Regions from separate parts of the Streptomyces sp. NPDC001492 genome, predicted to be linked through region 1. Evidence: riboswitches for the same ligand, from Rfam matches in the RefSeq annotation. Region 1 holds a riboswitch; the other holds the start of a gene.

What was found. Region 1 has a riboswitch for glycine ahead of gcvT (glycine cleavage system aminomethyltransferase GcvT). Riboswitches for the same ligand answer to the same signal wherever they lie in the genome.
Region 2: another riboswitch for glycine. It lies ahead of gcvP (aminomethyl-transferring glycine dehydrogenase); the one in region 1 lies ahead of gcvT (glycine cleavage system aminomethyltransferase GcvT).

Annotation. Positions count from the first base shown of each region.
Region 1 is NZ_JBSFHW010000040.1:91,726-99,137, forward strand. It holds gene ACWC1K_RS37965 (hypothetical protein) at 372-560, shown strand; gene ACWC1K_RS37970 (hypothetical protein) at 1,120-1,632, shown strand; gene ACWC1K_RS37975 (enhanced serine sensitivity protein SseB C-terminal domain-containing protein) at 1,832-2,626, opposite strand; gene ACWC1K_RS37980 (enhanced serine sensitivity protein SseB) at 2,719-3,513, opposite strand; gene ACWC1K_RS37985 (AAA family ATPase) at 3,596-4,300, opposite strand; glycine riboswitch at 4,473-4,577, shown strand; glycine riboswitch at 4,578-4,678, shown strand; gene gcvT (glycine cleavage system aminomethyltransferase GcvT) at 4,722-5,840, shown strand; gene gcvH (glycine cleavage system protein GcvH) at 5,970-6,347, shown strand; gene glyA (serine hydroxymethyltransferase) at 6,362-7,412, shown strand, end outside.
Region 2 is NZ_JBSFHW010000023.1:6,614-14,025, reverse strand. It holds gene gcvP (aminomethyl-transferring glycine dehydrogenase) at 1-2,539, opposite strand, end outside; glycine riboswitch at 2,716-2,811, opposite strand; gene ACWC1K_RS27275 (PRC-barrel domain-containing protein) at 2,925-3,302, shown strand; gene ACWC1K_RS27270 (hypothetical protein) at 3,347-3,613, shown strand; gene ACWC1K_RS27265 (DNA polymerase IV) at 3,703-5,067, opposite strand; gene ACWC1K_RS27260 (MerR family transcriptional regulator) at 5,146-5,829, opposite strand; gene ACWC1K_RS27255 (bifunctional nuclease family protein) at 6,090-6,563, opposite strand; gene ftsR (transcriptional regulator FtsR) at 6,649-7,386, opposite strand.

The DNA.
Region 1 (7,412 bases):
ACGCTTGCGCAATCAGGTGCCAGCCTTGACGGCGAATGGATGCGCAACCGTGATGCAGGCTGCGGTTTCCCGTTATGCGGACAGCGAGTAGCGCCGACGGTACGCGAACTGACTGAAGCGCGATCCGCGTGACCTGAATCACAGCATGGAGATGGCTTGTCGGTTTTGGGTCTTTGGTCAACAACTGCCCGAGGCGCAAGTCGGGACATTCACTGCGAGTTGCTCGCGCGTTGACTCCTGCAAACGAGAGGAAATGAGCGTGCCTTGAGGCGGTGGGGCTCTCCCTTCCCCAATGCCATGGCAGCACACGGATGTTGAGACCTGCGCTCCTCATCGTTGATCCGACGCGCTCAGGGCGTGATGCACCTTTTGTGCAGTTGGTCGGGCGCAAAAGAACGGGGAATCCGACCACACGCAGGAGGTTCACCGCGAGCGGTGCGGCGCAGCACCAGCGCATCCGGCTGCACCACCTGGCCCGGAAGCAGACGGTGGCCAAGTACGGGTGGAGCGTTCCCGACTGCGCCAAGACGCGGGTCGTCTGGAAGCGCGAGGACGTATAGCGTCCGCGCGACTGCCCATCGACAGTCGCCGTGACGGCGCATGAAGCACAGGAACGGGACTCCGCACCGCGGGCGGGGTCCCGTTCTCGCTGTCCGGGCACCGCCGCCCGGGGCATGCGAGCAGGGCTTCGGCGCAGTCGCGTGACGTCCGATTCGCCGATGCCCCGGGTACGTCCCTGAAGCGGGATGTCTTTCCAGGGAAGGGACTTCGGCTGCCGGCGCGTACACCGCGTGGGTCTCGCGGGCACTGGCAGATCATCACGAACCGGGCATCAGGCGAATACGTCGAGGCCCCGCCTGTCACCCGATCAGGGGCCACGACTGAAAGTGCCGCGTGTTTGCCGATTCTTTTACCGATACCGACTGATTCTCTTACCGCTACCGGCTACGGCCTGTTGATGCTCCCGTATCAATTCCCTGAATTCTCCCTACCGGCAGGAAGGGGGGGAATTTACCTCAGGAGAACCTCAAATTTCGCCGGCACGCCTTGTCATGCGCACGGTTCTGCCTCTAGGTTTCCACTGCGCCCAACGGGGGTGCCATGAGAGAAAGAGCGGCAATGCGCAAGGTAGTTGGTCTGGCAACAGCACTTTCATCCACCGTTGCACTCACAGCCATCGTCGGGACGGGAACAGCTATGGCTGCCCCCCGGGGGTGCCCGCCGGACGTCGCTGTCGGCATCACCGCGCACCACACGCACTTCATCGGCAGTGCGAACAAGTTCAAGGACGGCAAGGGCGGCACCATCTCCGTGAGCGTGACCAAGGCGGGGACCCTGTCGGCCAGCATTTCCGCAGGGGCCGAGGTGTCCGTCTCTGACGTCATCGCCTCCGCCAAGGTTTCCGTAAACAGCACCATCACCAAATCCGTCGCCGTGACCGTCGGGCACACCTACTCGCACAACATCTCGTCGAACAAATACGGGCACGCGTGGTACGGCACGTGGGGATACAGCGTCGACTGGCAGAAGACCCGCGACAGGCCCGACTGCACGCAGCAGGTCCTGGACAGCGGGACCGCCATCCTTCCCGTCAAGGAAGTCGGCTGGCGGTACTGGGAAACCTCTTCCTGAACCCCCCAGCACAGCGCCGTGCCACGCGTGACGGCGCAACCCCGGCACCATCGCATTGGTGGTACTGGTGAAAGGCTGCAACGGGCCGACCACCCGTTGCCAGAACCTGTGGATGCGCGAGAGCGCGCCGAAGCAAGGCACAACGCGTGAGAACGGGACCCCGCACCGGTGCGGGGTCCCGTTTCCTTTGCTCTCGTGCTCAGTATCCGCCCCGCACCGGCGGGTAGCCGTACCCGCCCGCCGGAGCCTGGGCCGGAGCGGCCGCGTGGGCCTCGCGGTCGTAGAAGGGGCGGGCGCTCGCGCGCATCCACAGCGCCACGGGGTCGTACTCGTCCGACATCGCCACCGTCGACACCGGCAGTCCGTCCGGGACGGCGCCGATGGACTGCTGCATCATCGCCCGCACCGAGTCCACCGCGGGCGGGCTGGTGTCGTACACGTCGAGCCCGATGGCGAGGTACGGCGCCCCGAGCGCCGGCTGCACCCAGGCGCGGCGCAGCGAGCGGACGGCCGGGGTGCGGTGCGCGTTCTGCGCGAGCAGGGCGTAGAACTGCGGGATCTCGATCGTGGGTTCCGACATCCGCAGCGGTCCGGCCGCCTGGCGCTCCAGACCGGTGGCGATACGGCGGAGGTCCAGCCAGGGAATGCCCACGCCGCCGCCCGGGGCGTGCGGGTTGAGCCAGAGGCCGAAGTGGTCGGGGTACAGGGTCCGGGCGACGTCAAGGCCGTCGACCACCTCGTACGACCTGTTCCAGCCGCTGGCCGAGAGTTCCTGGGCGGAGGTGACGCACGGGGCGTAGCCGTAGCCGTCGACCTCCATGTTTCCGTACTGGGCGTCCGGGGAGCCCGCCTGGCCGTGCCACAGGAGCATCCAGACCTGGCCGGAGCCGGGGGTCGCGAGTGCGCGGAGGAGTGCCTCGTAGGCGTCGTAGCGCCCTGGCGTCACCTGGCGCAGCATGTTCTCGACCGTCCCGGTCGTGGTGCTGGCGCTCACGTGTGTGCCCCTTCTGGTGGTTGCCCCGCGTATGCCAACAGCTTAAGCGCCCGGGAGCTCGGGATTTGGTGGTCCGTTCCCCCTGGCAGCACTTACAGGTGATCCCTCGTGTAGAAGGGGCGCACCTGTTCGCGCATCCACATCGCCACCGGGTCGTCCGTCACGTCCAGGAGGACCAGGTTGACCGGCCACTGGGTGGGGATCCTGGTGATGGCGCGGCTCAGGGCCTCCAGGGGGAGGGCTCTGATGTCACCCTCCCGCTGGGAGAGTTCGACGCCCACGAACATCACCGGGTCCGCCGTCTCGACGGCGGCGAGGCAGCGGCGGGCCGTGACGACCACGCCCGTCTCGGCGAACTCGGCGGAGGCCGCGGCGAGGAAGTCGATCGGGTCGTCCTGCCAGTCCGGCTCGAAGAGCTTGACCCGGCCGCCGGAGGCGGGGCCGTCCAGCGGGGTGCGGCCCACGCGGCAGAGTTCGGCGACGGCGGCCGGCGGGAGCGGAATGCCGATCACGCCGTCCGGGTTCACGGCGAGACCGACCTGCGGGGGCAGTCCGCGGGCGAAGTCGACGGCCGGGGCGATCGTGTACGCCATGTGGGAGCCGACGACCTGCCGGAACTGCTCCTCGGAGCTGAAGACCGGCACAAAGGCCTGGCCCTCGATCTCCAGCGTGGGCAGGTCGAGGGGGCCGCTGTTCAGGTCACCGCCGTTCGGCAGCGGCACCCAGAGGAAGCTGCGGCCGAGCACCTCGAGGATCCGGCCGCCGGCCGAGGGTATGCCGAGGGAGGCCGACAGCACCTCCTCCAGCTCGTTGCCGGGCCATCCGCCGTGCGGATGGGGGTGCGCCTGCATGGGAAAGTCCGCGGGGAGATCCGCTGCGAAGTCCATCTGTGTCCGACCGCCTGCTGAGAACCACTGCTGTGGCTGGAAAGGCTAGCGGGTGGGGCGGACAAAGGGGGTGGTCCGTGCGTCAGCCCGCGAAACCGATTCTGCGCAGCACGTCCGCCGCGTCCCGGTCCAGCAGCACCGCCGAGCCGACGCCCTCGGGCAGGTCCCCCCGCTCCACCGCGCGGATCAGCCGGGCCGCTGCCGTGCGGTGGCGCAGGAAGGCGTAGCGCGAGACGCCGCGGCCGCGCTCGCGCTGGCCGTCCAGGGCCGTGCCGGGCGTGACGTCGAGCAGCAGCAGATGAAGGGTGCCGCCGCGGCGGCGGGCCTCGCGCGCCAGCCAGCCGCGCACCCAGGCCTGCGTACCGCAGTCGTGCACCACGACCCCTTCGCCGCTGCGCAGGGCGCGGCGCAGTCCGGCGTAGTGGGCGAGGCGGACGAGGGGGCGGTAGACCCCGTAGGGCAGGAAGCGGGGCGTGCGGGCCTCCCAGCGGTCGCGGGCGTCCTGGGAGTCGATGCGGAGGCCGCGGACCGCGCGCTCCATCAGCGTGGACTTGCCGCTGCCGGGCAGGCCGGTGACCACCACGAGGTCACGGGGGCCGAAGAGCAGGGCGTGCGGGCTGTGCCCCGAGCGGTCGCGCAGGTCGCGGACCACGGGTGCCGTGCGGGTCCCCCCGCGCGAGCGCAGCCGAGCGTGGGGGCCGCGTGCGTCCCCGGCCGGCGCCACGGGCTGCTCGGGCAGCGCGACGGCCGAAGTCGTGGCGTACACCGTGGTCCTGTTCACCGTGATCGTCCTCCCTGCGGGGTCAGGAAAGGTTCTCCCCATCTAATGTAAAGAGAAGGTAATGCACGATCTCTCGCGGTTCCGTTCGGTTCCGGCCACAGCCCAGTTACAAGATGGGGCCCTGCCGCAGACGGACGAGGCGTGCAATGATGTGCGCGCCAACTGCATACCGGCCGCTTGAATCCGCGCGGGAGAGTCCCCGGCAGTACGTCTGTGTCGCTGGGGCGCCGAAGGAGCAAGTCCCTCCCTTGAATCTCTCAGGCCCCGTTACCGCGCGGGCGAGGCACATCTGAAAAGCGGGCCACCGGATCCGGTGGTCCCACCCAAGGTGCAAGCCATGACTTCATGGCGAACCTCTCAGGTTCCGATGACAGATGGGGAGGAACGACCTCGCCCGTCTGCATTCGCCCTGGGAGACGACCGTCCGATGAGCAGCACCGCACCCCGTCACACCGCGCTCGATGCCCTGCATCGCTCGCTCGGTGCGACGATGACCGACTTCGCCGGCTGGGACATGCCCCTGCGCTACGGCTCCGAGCGCGACGAGCACCTCGCCGTACGCACGAAGGCCGGGCTCTTCGACCTCTCCCACATGGGCGAGATCACCGTCACCGGCCCGCAGGCCGCCCAGCTCCTGAACTTCGCCCTGGTCGGCAACATCGCCTCCGTCGGCGTCGGCCGCGCCCGCTACACCATGATCTGCCGGGCCGACGGCGGCATCCTGGACGACCTGATCGTCTACCGGCTCGGCGAGACCGAATACATGGTCGTCGCCAACGCCTCCAACGCCCAGGTGGTGCTGGACGCGCTGGTGGAGCGTTCGGCCGGCTTCGACGCCGAGGTGCGCGACGACCGGGACAACTACGCGCTGATCGCCGTGCAGGGCCCCGAGTCCCCCGGCATCCTGAAGTCGCTCACCGACGCCGACCTCGACGGCCTCAAGTACTACGCCGGCCTGCCCGGCACCGTCGCCGGCGTCCCCGCCCTCATCGCCCGCACCGGCTACACCGGCGAGGACGGCTTCGAGCTCTTCGTCGCCCCCGGTGACGCGGAGAAGCTGTGGCAGGCGCTGACCGAGGCGGGAGCGCCCCTCGGGCTGGTGCCCTGCGGGCTGTCCTGCCGCGACACCCTGCGCCTGGAGGCGGGCATGCCGCTGTACGGGCACGAACTGTCCACCTCGCTCACGCCGTTCGACGCCGGGCTCGGCCGGGTGGTGAAGTTCGAGAAGGAGGGCGACTTCGTGGGGCGCGAGGCGCTCCAGGAAGCGGCCGCCAGGGCTGCGGAGAACCCGCCGCGCGTCCTCGTCGGCCTGGTCGCCGAGGGCCGTCGGGTCCCGCGCGCCGGGTACGCCGTCGTCGCGGGCGGCGAGGTGATCGGTGAGGTCACCTCCGGTGCCCCCTCCCCCACGCTGGGCAAGCCGATCGCGATGGCGTACGTCGACGCGGCGCATGCGGCGCCCGGCACCGAGGGTGTCGGCGTGGACATCCGGGGCAGCCACGAGCCGTACGAGGTCGTGGCGCTGCCGTTCTACAAGCGCCAGAAGTAGACACTGACCGAGACTGGGCGAGGGGGCGCCGTCCCCGGACGTGACCCCGCGCACATTTTCGCTGCTCACACGCGTTTTCAGCAGTCCCCGATTCATCAGCACTCCACCGCGTACAGGAGAATTCAGGCCATGAGCAACCCCCAGCAGCTGCGTTACAGCAAGGAGCACGAGTGGCTGTCGGCCGCCGAGGACGGTGTCTCGACGGTCGGCATCACGGAGTTCGCGGCCAACGCGCTCGGCGATGTCGTCTACGCCCAGCTTCCCGAGGTGGGCTCCGCCGTGACCGCGGGCGAGACCTGCGGCGAGCTGGAGTCGACCAAGTCGGTCAGCGATCTGTACTCCCCCGTCACCGGTGAGGTCACCGAGATCAACGAGGACGTGGTGAACGACCCGTCCCTGGTCAACTCGGCCCCCTTCGAGGGCGGTTGGCTCTTCAAGGTCCGCGTCACGGAGGAGCCGGCCGATCTGCTCTCCGCCGACGAGTACACCGCCCAGAACGCCGGCTGAGGAGCCGTAGACGCATGTCCGTACTGAACACGCCCCTGCACGAGCTCGACCCGGACATCGCCGCCGCGGTCGACGCCGAGCTGCACCGCCAGCAGTCGACGCTCGAGATGATCGCCTCGGAGAACTTCGCGCCGCTGGCGGTGATGGAGGCCCAGGGCTCGGTCCTGACCAACAAGTACGCCGAGGGATATCCGGGCCGGCGCTACTACGGCGGCTGCGAGCACGTGGACGTCGCCGAGCAGATCGCCATCGACCGGGTCAAGGAGCTGTTCGGCGCCGAGTACGCCAACGTGCAGCCGCACTCGGGTGCCTCCGCCAACCAGGCCGCGCTGTTCGCGCTGGCCCAGCCCGGCGACACCATCCTGGGCCTGGACCTGGCACACGGCGGCCACCTCACCCACGGGATGCGGCTGAACTTCTCCGGCAAGCAGTTCAACGTGGTCGCCTACCACGTGGACCCGGCGACGGGGCTGGTCGACATGGCCGAGCTGGAGAAGCTGGCCAAGGAGCACCGCCCGAAGGTGATCATCGCGGGCTGGTCGGCGTATCCGCGGCAGCTGGACTTCGCCGAGTTCCGCCGGATCGCCGACGAGGTCGAGGCGTACCTGTGGGTCGACATGGCGCACTTCGCGGGCCTGGTCGCGGCCGGGCTGCACCCCAACCCGGTGCCGTACGCCGATGTCGTGACCTCCACCACGCACAAGACGCTGGGCGGCCCGCGAGGCGGCATCATCCTCGCGAAGCAGGACTTCGCGAAGAAGCTGAACTCCTCGGTCTTCCCGGGCTTCCAGGGCGGCCCGCTGGAGCATGTGATCGCGGCGAAGGCGGTCTCCTTCAAGGTCGCCGCGAGCGAGGACTTCAAGGAGCGGCAGCGGCGTACGGTGGAGGGTGCGCGCATCCTGGCCGAGCGGCTGACGGCGGCGGATGCCCGCGAGGCCGGGGTGAACGTGCTGTCCGGCGGCACGGATGTGCACCTGATCCTGGTCGACCTGCGCGAGTCCGCGCTGGACGGGCAGCAGGCCGAGGACCGGCTGCACGAGGTCGGCATCACGGTCAACCGCAACG
Region 2 (7,412 bases), on a different contig from region 1:
TCGGCGCGTGGAAGCCGTAGTCGATCAGCCGCTTGGCGACGTCGTCGACGCTCACGCCCGTCGCCTTGGTCAGCGGCCGCAGGTCGATGATGCACTCGTGCGCGACCAGCCCGCCCGGACCGGTGTAGAGCACGGGGTAGTGCGGCTCCAGCCGCTTGGCGATGTAGTTGGCGCTCAGCACGGCCACCTGCGTGGCCCGCTTCAGCCCCTCGCCGCCCATGAGCCGCACGTACGCCCACGAGATCGGCAGGATGCCCGCGGAACCCCAGGGAGCCGCGGAGATCGGCCCGACACCCGTCGCCGGTCCCGCGGCCGGCTGCATCGGGTGGTTCGGCAGATACGGCGCCAGGTGCGCCCTCACGCCCACCGGCCCGACGCCCGGACCACCGCCGCCGTGCGGGATGCAGAAGGTCTTGTGCAGGTTCAGGTGCGAGACGTCACCGCCGAAGTGCCCCGGCTTGGCGAGCCCCACCAGGGCGTTGAGGTTGGCCCCGTCGACGTACACCTGCCCGCCGGCCTCGTGCACCTGCGCGCAGATGTCGGCGACATGCTCCTCGAACACACCGTGCGTCGAGGGGTACGTGATCATCAGCACCGCCAGCTCGTCACGGTACTGCTCGATCTTCGCCCGCAGGTCCTCGACGTCGATCTCGCCGTCCTCGGCGGTCTTCACGACGACCACCTTCATCCCGGCCATCACGGCGCTGGCGGCGTTCGTACCGTGCGCGGACGACGGAATCAGGCACACGGTGCGCTGCTCGTCCCCGTTGGCCCGGTGATATCCGCGTACGGCGAGCAGTCCGGCCAGCTCGCCCTGCGATCCGGCGTTGGGCTGCAGGGACACCTTGTCGTACCCGGTGACCTCGGCGAGCCGCTCCTCGAGCTCACGGATGAGGGTGAGGTAGCCCTGCGCCTGCTCGGCGGGCGCGAAGGGGTGCAGCTGCCCGAACTCGGGCCAGGTGACCGGCTCCATCTCGGTGGTCGCGTTGAGCTTCATGGTGCAGGAGCCCAGCGGGATCATGCCCCGGTCGAGCGCGTAGTCACGGTCGGCGAGCCGGCGCAGGTAGCGCAGCATCGCGGTCTCGGAGCGGTGCTGCTGGAAGACCGGGTGGGTAAGGTAGTCGTCGGTGCGCAGCAGTCCTGCGGGCAGGGAGTCCTCGGTCGTCGCGTCCAGCGCCTCGATGTCGCCCTCGACCCCGAACGCGGACCACACGGCGCCCAGTTGGGCTCGCGCGGTGGTCTCGTCGCAGGCGATCGACACGTGGTCGGCGTCGGCCAGGTGAAGGTTGACGCCGTTCTCCCGTGCGGCGGCCACCACCTCGGCGGCGCGGCCCGGCACTCGCACGGTGAGCGTGTCGAAGTAGGAGCCGTGCACGACCTCGACACCACCGGCCCGAAGCCCCGCGGCGAGGATCGTGGCGTACCGGTGGGTGCGCCGCGCGATCGCCTTGAGCCCCTCGGGGCCGTGGTACACGGCGTACATCCCCGCCATGACGGCGAGCAGCACCTGGGCCGTGCAGATGTTGCTGGTGGCCTTCTCCCGCCGGATGTGCTGCTCACGGGTCTGCAGCGCGAGCCGGTACGCCTTGTGCCCGTCCGCGTCCACGGACACGCCCACGAGCCGCCCGGGCAGGCTGCGTGCGAACTTCTCGTGGACCGCCATGTAACCCGCGTGCGGCCCGCCGAAGCCCATCGGCACACCGAAGCGCTGTGTGGTCCCCACCGCGATGTCCGCGCCGAGCTCCCCGGGCGACTTCAGCAGCGTCAGCGCCAGCAGATCGGCGGCGACGGTGACGAGCGCGCCGAGCTCGTGCGCCTGCTCGATGAGCGGCTTGAGGTCGCGTACGACGCCGGAGGCGCCGGGGTACTGGACGAGCACGCCGTTGATCTCACGCGCGGCGACCTCGGCCGGAATGCCGTCGCTGAGGTCGGCGACCACGACCTCCACGCCGGTCGGCTCGGCGCGGGTCTCGATCACGGCGATGGTCTGCGGCAACACGTCCGCGTCGACCAGGAACAGGCCCTTCTTGTTCCTGCCCATGCGCCGGGACAGCGCCATCGCCTCGGCGGCAGCCGTCCCCTCGTCGAGCAGGGAGGCTCCGGAGGTGGGCAGCCCGGTCAGATCGGCGACCATGGTCTGGAAATTGAGCAGGGCCTCGAGCCGCCCCTGCGAGATCTCGGGCTGGTAGGGCGTGTAGGCCGTGTACCAGGCGGGATTCTCCATCACATTGCGCAGGATGACGGGCGGGGTGAAGGTCCCGTAGTACCCGAGCCCGATCATGGAGTCGAGCACCTGGTTGCGGTCGGCGAGCGAGCGCAGCTCGGCCAGCACCTCGGCCTCGGTACGCGCACCCGGCAGTTCCAGCGCATCCGAGTTCTTGATCACATCCGGCACCGCGGCGGCGGTGAGCTCGTCCAGCGAGCCGTATCCGACGTGTGCGAGCATCTTGGCCCGCGCCTCATGATGGGGCCCTATGTGGCGCTGCTCGAACGGGATTCCCTGTTCGAGCTCGGAGAGCGGAATGCGATGGGCGGTCATTGCGGAGGCCTCCTGGTCAGACACGACCTTCGAGGGGCACCACGGCACGGGTACCCGGACGGCCTCCCCCTCTGTCATCTCAACCTGAGAGCTTCACCGGATCACCCGAGGGCGTCCGGCTTTCACCGTCGGTGAGAGCGGGAGCTGTCGACACCCGCCCTGCTTTCCAGAGTGACCTCGTCCGCGCGGTACGTGAGCCTGAGAGATTCCGGGGAGGATTTGCTCCTTCGGCGCCTCCGATGATGTCTGGAGGACTCTCCCGCACGGTGTCAGCAGCCGCTGTCAGCCTACCAGCGAGCACAACATCCGATCCTTCGAGTGGCCGCCATCACCAATGTGCTCTTTTGTAGTGCTTACGGATGAGTTGCGACCAAGTGGAGGGCCCGTGCAGACCGACATCGATCCGCGCAACCTGATCGGCCGCAAGGCGTTCGACCGCAACGGCACCAAGCTGGGCACCATCGACGAGGTCTACCTCGACGACGCGACCGGTGTGCCGGAGTGGGCCGCCATACGCACCGGCCTTTTCTCCCGGGACGCCTTCGTCCCCCTGGAACCAAGCGAACTGATCGAGGGCACCCTCCACGTCCCCTTCGACCGGTCCCTGATCAAGGACGCCCCCGACTTCGGGGTCGGCCGCCACCTCTCCCCCGAACAGGAGCTCCAGCTCTACCACCACTACGGTCTGGACATCCCCGCTCCTTCCCCCTTCCCGGACCACGACTTCGGCAAGCTGGCGGGCACGGAGGACGCGGACGCCTAGAGCCTGCCCATCGGCCCTGACACGCCCTCACCCCTGCTGCCGCAATGGTGGAAGGATCCCTGGCCACGTCGTCGTCGGTCACCTGCGGGCAGATCGGGCCGGACGGGGCGCCCGAAGGCGGCGGACACCTCGTCCGCGAACTCGGCGAGGCGCCGGGGCTCACCCCGCCCGCATACCGGCGCTCCGCGGCATGCACCGCAGCAGCGGCTGACGCCACGGCCTCCTCCGCCTTGCAGCTGCACGATCCCTCCCCCGCTCTCGACTTCGCTCAGGCGGGCCCCATGCCCCCTCGGGGCGGCGGCAAGGCGTAGTTCCCTGCGGCCGACCTGATCCAGACGACAGGCACCTGCCCACTCCTGCCACCGCGCCGGGCCCCCGCGCGGACCGGCACGCCCCCCGCTCAGGCGCCGACCCCGTGCACGGAGGCCCCGGGTCTCGCCGCCACCAGCGGCAACGGGTCCGCCGGCTCCAGCTCAGGGTCGTCGGTGCGAAACGTCCGGACCCGTCCCGGCCCCGAATCCGGCGTCTCGAAGCGCACGGTCACCCGCCCGAGCCCACTTCCCTGCACCCACCCGTGCCCGAACTCGGCATGCCGCACATCGTGCCCGGCGGGCCAGCGCCGCTCGACAGCCACCTGCTGCTCCTCGACGGGCTCCTCGTCCGTCTCGTCCGCCGCATGTTCCACGCCTTCCCCGGCGGCCTGCGCGAACAGGTCCTCCTGCGTGTAGTCGGCCAGCCCGCTGACCCCGACCCCCAGCAGCCGCACACCCCCCGTGGTGTCCACCGAATCCAGCAGCCGGGCGGCAGCCTCCCGCACCACCCCCGGATCGTCCGTGGGCCCGCGCAGCGTCTCGGAACGGGTCAGCGTCGAGAAGTCGTAGCGCCGCACCTTCAGCACGATGGTCCGCCCCGAAAGACCCGCACCCCGCAGCCGCCGCACACACCGGTCGGCCAGCCGCTGCACCTCCAGCCCCACCCTGACCCGGTCGTGGATGTCCACGTCGTACGTGTCCTCGACCGATACCGACTTGGCCTCCCGCTCGGCCACCACGGGCCGGTCGTCCTGCGCCAGCGCCATGGCGTACAACGCGTGCCCATGGGCCTTGCCCAGCAGCCGGACCAGCTCGTCCTCACCGGCCTCGGCGATCTCAGCGACCGTGGTGATGCCGGCCCGCCGCAGATGGTCCCCCGTGGCCGGCCCCACCCCGGGCAGCATCCGCACCGACATCGGTCCCAGCTTGGCCCGCTCGGTCCCGGGCTCGACCAGCACCAGCCCGTTCGGCTTGGCCTCCTCGGAGGCGATCTTCGCGAGCATCTTGCAGGCAGCAAGGCCCACGGACCCGGTCAGCCCCGTATCCGCCCGTATGTCCGCGCGCAGCTTCTCCCCCACCAGCCGCGCCGACGCCGCGTCCCAGGCCGCGTCCCCGGCCTCCAGATCCACGAAGGCCTCGTCCAGACTCAGCGGCTCCACCAGCGGCGACAGCGAGTGCAGCAGACCCATGACCTGCTCGCTGATCGACCGGTAGAACCCGAAGCGCGGCACCAGATACGCGGCGTTCGGTGCCAGCCGCCGCGCCTGCGCCATCGGCATCGCCGACCGCACCCCGAAGACCCGCGCCTCGTACGAAGCGGTGGCGACCACCCCGCGCGGCCCGAGCCCGCCCACGATCACGGCTTTCCCGCGCAGACTCGGCTTGGATGCCTGCTCCGCCGAGGCGTAGAAGGCATCCATGTCGAGATGCAGGATCGTGGGCGCGTTTCTCACATCTCCGATGCTGCCTTACGCCACTGACAATGCCGTCCCACGAGCGCCCAAGGGCCCTGAGAAGCCGCGTGGACGCGGTCAGACCGCCCGGTTGCGCCGTCGTGCGAGCTCGTCCGCCGGATTGTGCCCGACCAGGGTCTCACCCGTGTCGATCCGCTCGCCGTGCAGCTGCGACAGCGCACTGTCCACGTCCCGCCACACCACGCCGACGGCGATCCCGAAGATCCCTTGGCCGCCCTGGAGCAGCGCGTGGACCTCGTCGGGCGAGGTGCACTCGTAGACCGTGGCGCCGTCGCTCATCAGCGTCATGCGCTCCAGATCCCGGAAGCCACGCTCACGCAGGTGCACCACCGCGGTGCGGATGTTCTGCAGCGACACCCCGGTGTCCAGGAACCGCTTGACGATCTTCAGGACGACGACGTCCCGGAAGCTGTACAGCCGCTGCGTGCCCGACCCGTAGGCGGGCCGCACGCTCGGCTCGACGAGCCCGGTACGGGCCCAGTAGTCCAGTTGCCGATAGGTGATGCCGGCGGCCGCACAGGCCGTCGGACCGCGATAGCCGATCTGCTCGGACGCCATGGACGCCGCCCCTCCGCTGCTCGGCACGGCCGCCGGCCGCTGCGGAGCATGATCGGCCGCGCTGCCGGGATGGGGGTCCCCCCAACTCGAACGAAGTTGAGAGCCTGGGGGAGGGTACGGACCGCTCTCCCCGAGACTGCGTCCGGGGCCACCCCCAGCCGTACCGTCGCCGCTGCTTCTCACGCCGACCTCCGTCCTTGACCTGCCATCTCGACGGTAGGCAGTCACCAGGGGTGCGTCAACGATCGCCACACTCGGCACGCCGGGTGATAATCACCCTAAGAGTGGTTTCCCGCACCCCACCGCGGGGAAAGGCTAGCCGAATGCGCTCGGAGGAGACCGCAGGACGCTCTCACTGGCCGTTGGCACTTGCCGGCATATGAGCCGTGACCGCGGCGAAGCGGCCCGCTGCGGAATCCGGTTCCGCATGGGCCGACCACGCCTCACTGGCTGCTTGTCCCGAAGTCCTCCGGCGAGATCTGGTCGAGGAACTCGCGGAACTTCTCCACCTCGTCCTCCTGCTCATCCGGAATCGCGATGCCTGCGTCGTCCAGCACGCCGTCGCTGCCGTAGATCGGCGTTCCGGTGCGCAGGGCCAGCGCTATGGCGTCGGACGGACGGGCACTGACTTCGACTCCGCTGGCGAAGACCAGCTCCGCGTAGAAGACGCCCTCACGCAGATCCGTGATGCGTACTTCGGTCAGCTCCTGACCGACGGCCTCCAGCACGTCCTTGAACAGGTCGTGGGTCAGCGGTCGTGCGGGGGCCATGCCCTGCTGGGCGAAGGCAATGGCAGTCGCCTCCCCCGGCCCGATCCAGATGGGGAGGTAACGGTCGCCTCCCACTTCACGCAGGAGCACGATCGGTTGGTTGGAGGGCATTTCGACCCGGACACCTACGACATCGAGCTCGTTCACACAGCAACCCTAGGACCTGCCCGGGACGTTTGGGTAGTCGAGCCGAGAACGGGAGGCCGATCCGGCCTCCGCAGACCCGCCGGACTCAGGGCAGTCGCACACCGAGCGCGGTCTGCACGAGGGCGGCGTGCAGCTTCACCGTGAGCGCCGCCAGCTCCTTGGTACGCGCCTCGGCATGCGCCCTGGTCTGCGGATTGCGGTGGCGCTTCAGCGGGGCCACCACCTGGTCCACCAGCCCGGCCTCACGGTCGGCTGCGCCCTTCATGGCCCTGAGGTGCCGCGGTTCGATCCCGAACCGCCCGAGCTCGACGACGAGCGAGGCCACGGTCACCGTCTCGGCGTCGTACGCCCCGTCCGGCAGCGGGGCGACCAGGCCGTACGACTCCCACTCCGCGAGTTCCTGCTCGCCGATCCCGGCGGCCGCGAGCAGCTCGGCCCGCCCGATCCGAGCCGCGGTGGGCCCCTCGGGCGCTTCGAGCAGGGCCTCACCGTCCCGCTGACGTCCCACGACGGGCAGCGGGACTGCCTCACCGCGCTCCATGGCGTCCAGATGCTCGCGGATCACCTTGAGAGGCAGATAGTGGTCCCGCTGCATCCTCAGCACGTGGCCGAGGCGCTCGACGTCGTCCGCGCTGAACTTGCGATACCCCGACGGGGTGCGCTGCGGCTCGATGAGCCCTTCCGACTCCAGGAAACGGATCTTGGAGATGGTGACTTCGGGGAACTCGTCGCGCAGCACGTTCAGCACCGTGCCGATGCTCATCAGACCGCTGTCCGTGCCGGCGGTGCCGTGCCCGGCACCGCCGCTCGGTGTTCGAAGCATGGACATTCCCTTGGGGTCCCCCCGGA